2 regions of the Lysinibacillus sp. CTST325 genome follow, and region 2 is predicted to be linked to the other one. Evidence: riboswitches for the same ligand, from Rfam matches in the RefSeq annotation. Region 2 holds a riboswitch; the other holds the start of a gene.
What was found. Region 2 has a riboswitch for cobalamin ahead of ACYQ73_RS23325 (energy-coupling factor ABC transporter permease). Riboswitches for the same ligand answer to the same signal wherever they lie in the genome.
Positions count from the first base shown of each region.

Region 1: it holds a riboswitch for cobalamin, as region 2 does, so the genes downstream of both, nikA (nickel ABC transporter substrate-binding protein) here and ACYQ73_RS23325 (energy-coupling factor ABC transporter permease) in region 2, are expected to answer to the same signal.

Region 1 covers NZ_BAAFHO010000002.1:298,599-303,028, reverse strand. The annotation lists gene ACYQ73_RS06895 (M3 family oligoendopeptidase) at 1-973, shown strand, start outside; gene ACYQ73_RS06890 (NUDIX domain-containing protein) at 1,023-1,145, shown strand; gene ACYQ73_RS06885 (hypothetical protein) at 1,463-1,588, opposite strand; cobalamin riboswitch at 1,882-2,074, shown strand; gene nikA (nickel ABC transporter substrate-binding protein) at 2,224-3,837, shown strand; gene nikB (nickel ABC transporter permease) at 3,909-4,430, shown strand, end outside.
Region 2 covers NZ_BAAFHO010000015.1:35,378-39,807, forward strand. The annotation lists gene ACYQ73_RS23310 (energy-coupling factor ABC transporter ATP-binding protein) at 1-812, opposite strand, end outside; gene cbiQ (cobalt ECF transporter T component CbiQ) at 812-1,582, opposite strand; gene ACYQ73_RS23320 (energy-coupling factor ABC transporter substrate-binding protein) at 1,588-1,860, opposite strand; gene ACYQ73_RS23325 (energy-coupling factor ABC transporter permease) at 1,862-2,608, opposite strand; cobalamin riboswitch at 2,752-2,937, opposite strand; cobalamin riboswitch at 3,166-3,347, shown strand; gene ACYQ73_RS23330 ((2Fe-2S) ferredoxin domain-containing protein) at 3,486-3,857, shown strand; gene cobJ (precorrin-3B C(17)-methyltransferase) at 3,862-4,430, shown strand, end outside.

The DNA.
Region 1 (4,430 bases), on a different contig from region 2:
AAAACCCTTCACTGACTACCTAAATCAAAAAGCAAAACTAAATGGCTATAAAAAGATGCAATCATTTAACTTTTGGGCACCTATTACAACAAAAAAACAAAAAATTAAATACGAAGATGCTGTTAATTTTATATTGGAGCATTTCAGTGAATTCGGTACAGAATTAGAAAATTTCTCTAGAAAGGCATTTAGTGAAGGGTGGATAGAAGCTGAAGATCGTGCAAATAAGTCAGCTGTTGCATTTTGTTCAGGTTTTCCACTTTCGAAAGAATCAAGAGTTTTCATGACATTTGGCGGTACAATTACAGATGTATTAACACTTGCGCATGAATTAGGACATGCCTTCCATAACGATGCAATGAAATCTATTAATGGAATGAATAAACAATATCCAATGAGCATTGCTGAAACTGCTTCAACATTTTCAGAGATGATTATATTAGATGCGGCAATGCAAAAAGCTAAATCTACTAATGAAAAATTATTTTTACTTGATGAGAAATTAAAGCGTAGTGTCATGAATTTCATGAATATTCATTCTAGGTTTTTATTTGAAAAGAAATTTTATGAAGAACGTAAAGAAGGAATTGTTTCATCCTCACGCTTAAACGAAATTATGCAAGAAGCAATAGATGAAGGATATGATGGTTCTCTTGATAATCCTTCAGTGCATTCATGGATATGGACACCACATTATTATATTACACAATCTCCTTTTTATAATTTTCCATATTCATTCGGATATTTGTTTGCATTGAGTTTATTTGCAAAGGCAAAAGAAGAAGGTAAAGAATTCGAAAGATGTTATTTAGATTTGCTTCGCGATTCAGGGAGTATGTGCACAGAAGATTTAGTGATGAAACATTTAGGTGAAGATATCACTTCGGAAACTTTTTGGAAAAAAGGAATTGAATTATGCATTAACGATGTGGATGAATTTATCAAATTAAGTAGTGAATGTATCATTATTTAAAGATGACGAAATCTTTAATAAAAGAAAATAAACCTACTGACATTAGTGGGTGAACTTTCCCGGTGGACGTATTGAATATGGTGAAAACATCATCCATGCAGCTCGTAGGGATGTGAACGAGGAAATGGGCTTTGATGTAAAAGCTAACGGTATTAAAGCAAATGGCAGATAACTTAGTAGTAGAGAATGTACATTCAATTATTATTTAAAATAAACAATTAGGTGAACAATTCATATTTTATTAATGTGGGTTACCGTTTGGGGTCTCGCCAACCAAATGATATATATCCCATGTTTAGCGAATTTCGAAAAAACGAAAGCCAATTTCTTGTATGCTAAGAAGTTGGCTTTGTTTGTGCATTTTGAATTTATCAATTTAAAAGTCTTATTTTTTTACATATAAGAAATCACGCTTTGAATAAAAAAAGATTGATTTCGATCCTCCTTATTTCACTAAAGGCCTTGTTAGCTCAGAATAAGGAATTAAACTTAATTAGGCTTAATGTATTCTCCTGTTGAAGCATTAAAGCCCACTGCATTCATTTTTGTTTGGTCACTATTCCAACCTATCACTAATAGTAGGGTAACATTTCTCTCCTTATCTTTAATAAGCATAAAATTATTTGTAAAAACTCTTTTTTAGGGTAAGGAGAAGTACCAACACTCGTTAAATCATTTGTATAATCAATTTTTTCGTCATCCTCGTGGGTTTTGGAAGAATCCCATGAAATTGATACGATCTATACGCTGTTTTCATTGAAGAAAGCGTGACTAAACATAAAAAGAAGGTAAACGAGGCCAGAGTAAGATACCTGGCCTTGTTGTGTTAGTCATTACTAGCAGGTTTTTATTATATTCAGAAAATAAAATTGACGCGAACATTAGAGCATGTTATGTTTAATACTAATTTCATAGCAACCATTACAAGTTTGAGTGAAATAAGCTTTCATTCAATTAAAAGGAAAATGGGTGTAAATCCCATGCTGTCCCGCAGCTGTAAATGAGGAGTTTTGTTTCGATTACCACTGAGTGATTACTTGGGAAGGTGAAGCAAAATCATGATTCATGAGCCAGAATGCCTGCTTGTAAGGAGATTCATTGATGATCTACGAAAGATAGGGAGATGGATGGGTGCTTGCTCATAGTAAGTTATTCTGTCCTTATTCTTTTGGAATAAGGTTTTTTTATGCCTTCTATCAATCAGTAGATTCTCCATTTAGTGCACCACAAACAAAGATAGGAGACAGAAAATGAGATTGACAAAGTATTTACTTCCTTTCACACTTATTTTGATGTTCAGTTTACTCACTGGCTGTACAAGCACTGAAAAGGAAGAGACAGCATCGAAACAACAGACAGACGAAAAAATGATAACGATTGGATGGCCATTAGATGTTGGTCCATTAAATCCCCATACATATTTACCAAATCAAATGACAGCACAAGCAATGGTCTATGAATCATTGGTTGAATATAACGATGATGGAACAATTACGCCGAAACTAGCAGAAAGTTGGGATATCTCAAAGGATAAAACGTCTTATGTTTTCCATTTGAGAAAAGATGTCAAGTATTCTGATGGAACGGCTTTTAATGCAGACAATGTGATTCGTAACTTTCATGCAGTTTTAGCTAATCGTGATATGCATTCTTGGATGGGCATGGTCAATCATATTAAAGAGGTTGTGAAAGTGGATGACTTTACAATTCGTTTGCAATTGGATGAACCTTATTATCCTGTGTTAAACGAACTTGCCTTTGTAAGACCTTTCCGCTTTTTAGGTGATAATGGATTCCCTGAAGGTGATGCGACGCAAGATTCAATTAAAGCGCCTATTGGGACAGGCCCATGGGTATTAACAGATTACAAAAAGGATGAATATGCTTTATTTAGTCGCAACGAAAACTACTGGGGAGAAAAACCTCTTGTAGAACAAATAAAAGTAAAAATTATCCCTGATTCAGAATCTATTTCGTTGGCCTTTGAAAACGAAGAATTAGATTTAATATATGGTCGCGGCATCATTAGTTTAGATAACTATACGTTTTTAAAAGATAGTGGGAAATATAAAACGGCTACGTCTGAACCTTTGTCTACGCGTGCTTTACTGTTTAATACACAGTCAGGTCCGTTAGTAGAATTAAAGGTACGTCAAGCGATTCAATATGCAATCAATAAGGAGCAAATGGTTGACAGTATTACACATGGTACTGAAAAAGTGGCCAATACACTATTTTGGGATGCTGTGCCTTATGCCAATATTGATTTAGCTCCAATTTTATATAATCCGAAAAAAGCGCAACAATTGCTAGATGAAGCGGGATGGACGCTACAGAAGGGTGAAAAAATTCGCTCTAAAAACGGACAGCCACTAACATTAGATTTAATCTACATTGCAACAGATGCGATACAAAAACCTATGGCGGAACTAATGCAAGGTGAACTAGCAAAAATAGGGGTACAATTGAATTTAGAAGGCGCAGATGTGATGGTAGGTTTGCAAAAATTAATGGATAATCAGGTCGATATAAATTTCTGGCGTACAAATGGACCACCAACAGATCCACATAGCTTTGCTAATGAATCAGCTACACCAAACGCTAATGGTGTCTATGAAGCGAAATTAGGCTTACCAAATGCCAAAGAAATCGATACTAAAATTCATCAATTATTAGTAGGTACAGATGAAAAAGAGCGAGTGCAACTTTATACGGATATTTTAACAAAGTTCCATGACCAAGCACTATTCTATCCTATATCTTACGAAACAAATAACGTGATTTATCAGCCATATATGAAAAATTTTGCTCCACGTGCATCTGAATATGATATTCCATATGCACAAATGGAAAAAGAAAAATAATTGTAAAAGAGAGAGTATGTCGATTAAAGACAGCTCTCTCTTTATCATAGGATTGAGTAGGAAGTGACAGCATGTATGAATCGACATGGATGTTTTGTTTAAAAAGAATTTTAACATTGCCGTTTGTATTATTGGGCGTATCCATCTTGACCTTTGTATTTATTCGTTTCGTTCCAGTAGAGCCCGCTGAGGTCATTCTTAGATTGGCGAGAGTTGCGCCAACAGCAGAAGCCATTCAAGCATTGCGTGAAGAACTTGGAACAGACAAATCTTTTTTTATTCAATATTTGCTATGGATAAAAGGCGTTTTGCATTTAGATTTTGGGACATCTTTTGTTAGTAAATTGCCCGTGGCACATGAGCTATTCGCTAAATTACCTGCAACCATTGAATTAGCTGTTGCTGCATTTGTGTTGATTTTAGGAGTAAGTATGCCATTAGGGATCATAAGTGCCTTGTATAAGCATTCCATCATCGATAAAATAATTCGACTATTGACTATCATGAGTGTATCCATTCCAACTTTTTGGTTAGGTTTTTTACTACTATATGTATTTAGTTTGAAATTAGGGATCTTCCCGACAAATGGAAAG
Region 2 (4,430 bases):
AAATCTTTCTTCGAACGAGGCATTTTAATGTTTTTTTTAAATAATTTTTTCTTTTGTAAGGCAACGGCCATTTCAAAGACCCATGGGCGTTCAAGATGGGCTCTTTCAAGCAAATCCTCTTGGAAGAACATTTCAACTGGATCCCCATTATAAATAATTCTCCCAGCTTCCATCACGACTATTTGATCTGCCCATTCATAGGCTAATGAAATATCATGCGTAGCTAGTAAAATTGTTCGTGCACCGTTCTCTAATGTAGCTAAATACTGTAAAACTTGTGCGCTATAATAATTATCTAGTCCAGCTGTCGGTTCATCTAATAATAAAACGGAAGGTTCCATTGCAAGTACTCCTGCCATCGCGACACGTTTTTTTTGTCCAACACTTAAAAAATGGATCGGTTTATCTAGCAATGCTTCGACTTCGGTTTGAGTGACAGCCCACGCAATTTTTTCTTCAATTTTTTCAGTTGTCCAGCCAAGATTCAAAGGACCAAAAGCAATATCTTGTTTAACTGTGCCAGAAAAAAGCTGGTTGTCTGCATCCTGAAAAACAATACCAACCTGTTGGCGTAATTCTTTTAATGCTTTTCTACTATAGTTCAGTTCATTACCACAAAAGGATATAGTTCCAGCAGTAGGCTTCAAAATACCATTTAAATGCTGAAATAACGTTGATTTTCCAGCTCCATTATGACCAAGTAAAGCGATTTTTTTCCCCTTTGGAATTTGAAGTGTAATATCTGTTAAGGCATGAGTTCCATCTGCATAAGCGTAGGATAAATGTGTTAAATCAAAGTATAAATCAGTCATCAGAAAAGACCTCCATAAATGATGAGGAGTATAAAAATAGCAGCAATACCTACCCAATTTTTCGTGTTATAGATAAGATCATCTTGCCAATAGACAGCTTCGCCACCACGCGCTTCCATCGCATTGGTTAGCTCACGACTACGTTGGAACATCTCGACAAATAAAGCTGCAATTAGCATTGATACCGAGCGAAGCCACTGCATAGGGGAGCTGTATCCTAAACGTGCCTGTTGGGCAAGATGAATTTTTTGCATACTATCTAAAAAGATAAAAATAAAACGATACGTTAGCTCTACTAACTCTACAAATAGAGTTGGAAGTCGCCATTGTCGTAGCACGTAACAAATAGATTGGACTGATGTTGTGAGAATTAAAAAATACAAACAGCTAATGCTGCCAAGGACGATGAAAAAAAGCTGTTGCGCTGTCACGAGGCTCGCACTGCCGATAAAAATCGTCCAACTATTAAGTGAAAATGACCAAATATGAGGTGGTAGCGTGCTAGTTGTTGGCGCTATAGAAATTAAAATGGACACTAAACTTGATAGTAAAAAAAATCCAGGTAGCAATAGTAATTTAGCGTAATATTTGGCAGGGATTTTTGCGCTTAAAATGATAAAAGCACTCATCACAATAAATGTAATGAGTGAAATTCGTTCATCTCTCATGATAAGCGACAATATAAGTAGTCCAAGGGATAACGTCATTTTTTCTAGCGGATGAACAGACGCTAATTTATTCAAATAAGCATACTTATCAATGCGTAACATCGCGTTTAACCTTCTTTATGCTTACCGCGCATTAAGCCGATGAAATAGCCAATAAATCCAGCGCCAATAGCAGCTTGTAGTGCGAATAATAAGCTTTCAATTTCACCACTTGGTGGCTCCCATAAGCTTTCAAACCATGGCTCGTAGCTAGCATCTATTTCACCAATAGCTGCCTCCGCTTCGCCATCAGCCCCTTCGAATTCTGCACCTTTTTGAATAAATAGAGGAACGATTGCTAATAACACAACAATGGCTAAAAGCAGTAAGTTTTTTTTCATTTTAGTGAGCCTCCTTTGCTGAGAAAACACGTAAAGCTTTTAATTCACTCACATTGTATTTTTTCAGGAAGTTCATAACGATCACTGTTAAAATTCCTTCACTAACAGCAAGAGGAATTTGTGTTAACGCAAAAATACTAGCAAATTTTGTGAATGAAGCCATAAAGCCTCCGACCTCAGAAGGGAAGGCAAGAGCTAATTGTACAGAAGTGACAACATATGTACCTAAGTCACCAAGCATTGCTGCTAAAAAGACAGCGATGGAAAAGGATAGTCCCATTTTTTGTGAGCCCTTAAATACATAGTACGCGATAATAGGACCCATAATTGCCATGGAAAAAGTATTTGCCCCTAATGTTGTAAGCCCACCATGTGCTAACAGTAATGATTGGAATAATAATACGATTGTCCCGATAACACTCATCGCTAATGGTCCAAAAAGAACTGTTCCAAGCCCAACTCCAGTTGGATGAGAGCAACTCCCTGTTACAGAAGGAATCTTTAAGGCTGATAGCACAAAGGCAAAGGCACCGGATAGCCCTAATATCATTTTTGTTTCCGGATTTTCATCAATGGTTTTACGAATAGAACGTAATCCTAAAATAATAAATGGAATCGATATGACCCACCAAAAAATCGCCCATTCGATTGGCAAAAAGCCCTCCATAATATGCATCGCAAATGCACGATTTGGCACGAATAAAAATGCCAATAAGAAATAACTAAGCTTCCAACCAGAAAATTTCAAAAATCTCTCCTCCTCACATTAAAATTTTTCAAATTAGCGTGCGAAAATAAAAAAACACTTTTCCAGTTGTGGAAAAGTGCATAGCTAAAAAAGCAAATAAAATTCTAATCTGCTAAGCCGCACACCCATCCTCGTAGGTTGAAACGATCACATGTTTTTCGGCAGGTCTCCTGGCTTTAGTTCAACGTTTTATAGGCCTTCCCATCCTTTGGACAGTGACATTCTTTATAAAACTCCCTAATACAGTGGCGGGACCGCGCCGGACTTGAACCGGCTTCCCTTTTAAGCGAATTGCTGAACAATTCGCACCGAAAAAAGATGAAGTTGTGAGATTTCACGACAAAGTGTAACATGAATTTCCATATATATGCTATACTTTTTGTGAAAAAATTTGAAATTGAGTGTCTATGTCGAAAATTTAGATAAATAGAAAATGGATGTCGCATTTTTCTATGGAATTTTAAAAAAATTGTCACAAATTAAGAAAGAAATATTGAAATTTTAAAAAAATAAGCTATGATAGAAACAGTTTTCTATTACATAAAAAAACTATAAATTCATATAAAACGTCCATAAGTGCTTGAATATTCAAGATAATAGGGAAATCGGTGAAAGTCCGATACAGCCCCCGCTACTGTAATAGCTATGAAATCGCGGATGCCACTAGTGAAAACTTGGGAAGGCGCGAAAGTAAAAGGAAGCTTAAGTCAGGAAACCTGCTTATGTGATGATGCATGCAAACTTTTCGGAGGGAGAAGTTGAAGCGAAAACGAGTACCCGTATATATTCGTTTTTATTTGGCTTCTACTAAACCTTTACTCTTCGTCTAGAGTAAAGGTTTTTCTTTTTTTAAAAAGCAAATGAGGGGAGAACGACTATGACAACTTGGAATTTAGAGGGGATGAAAACACATCTTTTTATTTGCAATGGTAGTAGCTGTATGAAAAAAGATGCTGAGGACATTACACAGGCAATTCGTGATGAAATACAGTTACTGGAGCTTGATAAGGAAATACATACGACAAGGACCCGCTGTAATGGCAGGTGTAAGGATGCTTGTGTTGTCATTGCATATCCTCAGGGAAATTGGTACCGAGTGCCGACGCAGGAGCATGCGAGAATACTAGTTCAAGATTTAAATCATGAAGCGTTACATAATGAGCATGTCTTTACATTGCGTGAAGGTTCGTTGCAGCGTACAGCACAAACAACAGCCATTAAAGGCATTGAAAAGGTGAAAGAGGGGTAACAAAATGGCACAAAAAGGTAAGATTTTCGTAGTTGGCTTTGGCCCTGGAGACTTTAAACATATTACGACTCGTGCTGTGGAGGCACTACAACAAAGTCATATGATCATAGGCTATAAAACTTATGTTGAACTGATTCAGGATTTAGTTAGTGCAAAATCAATTATTAGTACTGGTATGACAGAGGAAGTTTCACGTGCACAGGAAGCGGTGCGTCAAGCAGAGGCTGGAAGTATCGTATCGGTCATTTCCAGCGGTGATGCCGGGGTTTATGGAATGGCAGGATTAGTGTATGAGGTATTAATCGAGCTAGGCTGGACAGAAGCAACTGGTATCGAGGTAGAAATTGTTCCAGGTATTTCAGCTATTAATTCATGTGCAAGTTTACTAGGTGCTCCCATTATGCATGACGCCTGTACTATTAGTTTAAGTGACCACTTAACACCTTGGAATTTAATTGCAAAAAGAGTAGAAGCGGCAGCAATGGCGGATTTTGTTATTGCTCTTTATAACCCGAAAAGTGGACGTCGTACGAGACAAATTGTAGAGGCACAACGAATTTTACTGGAATATCG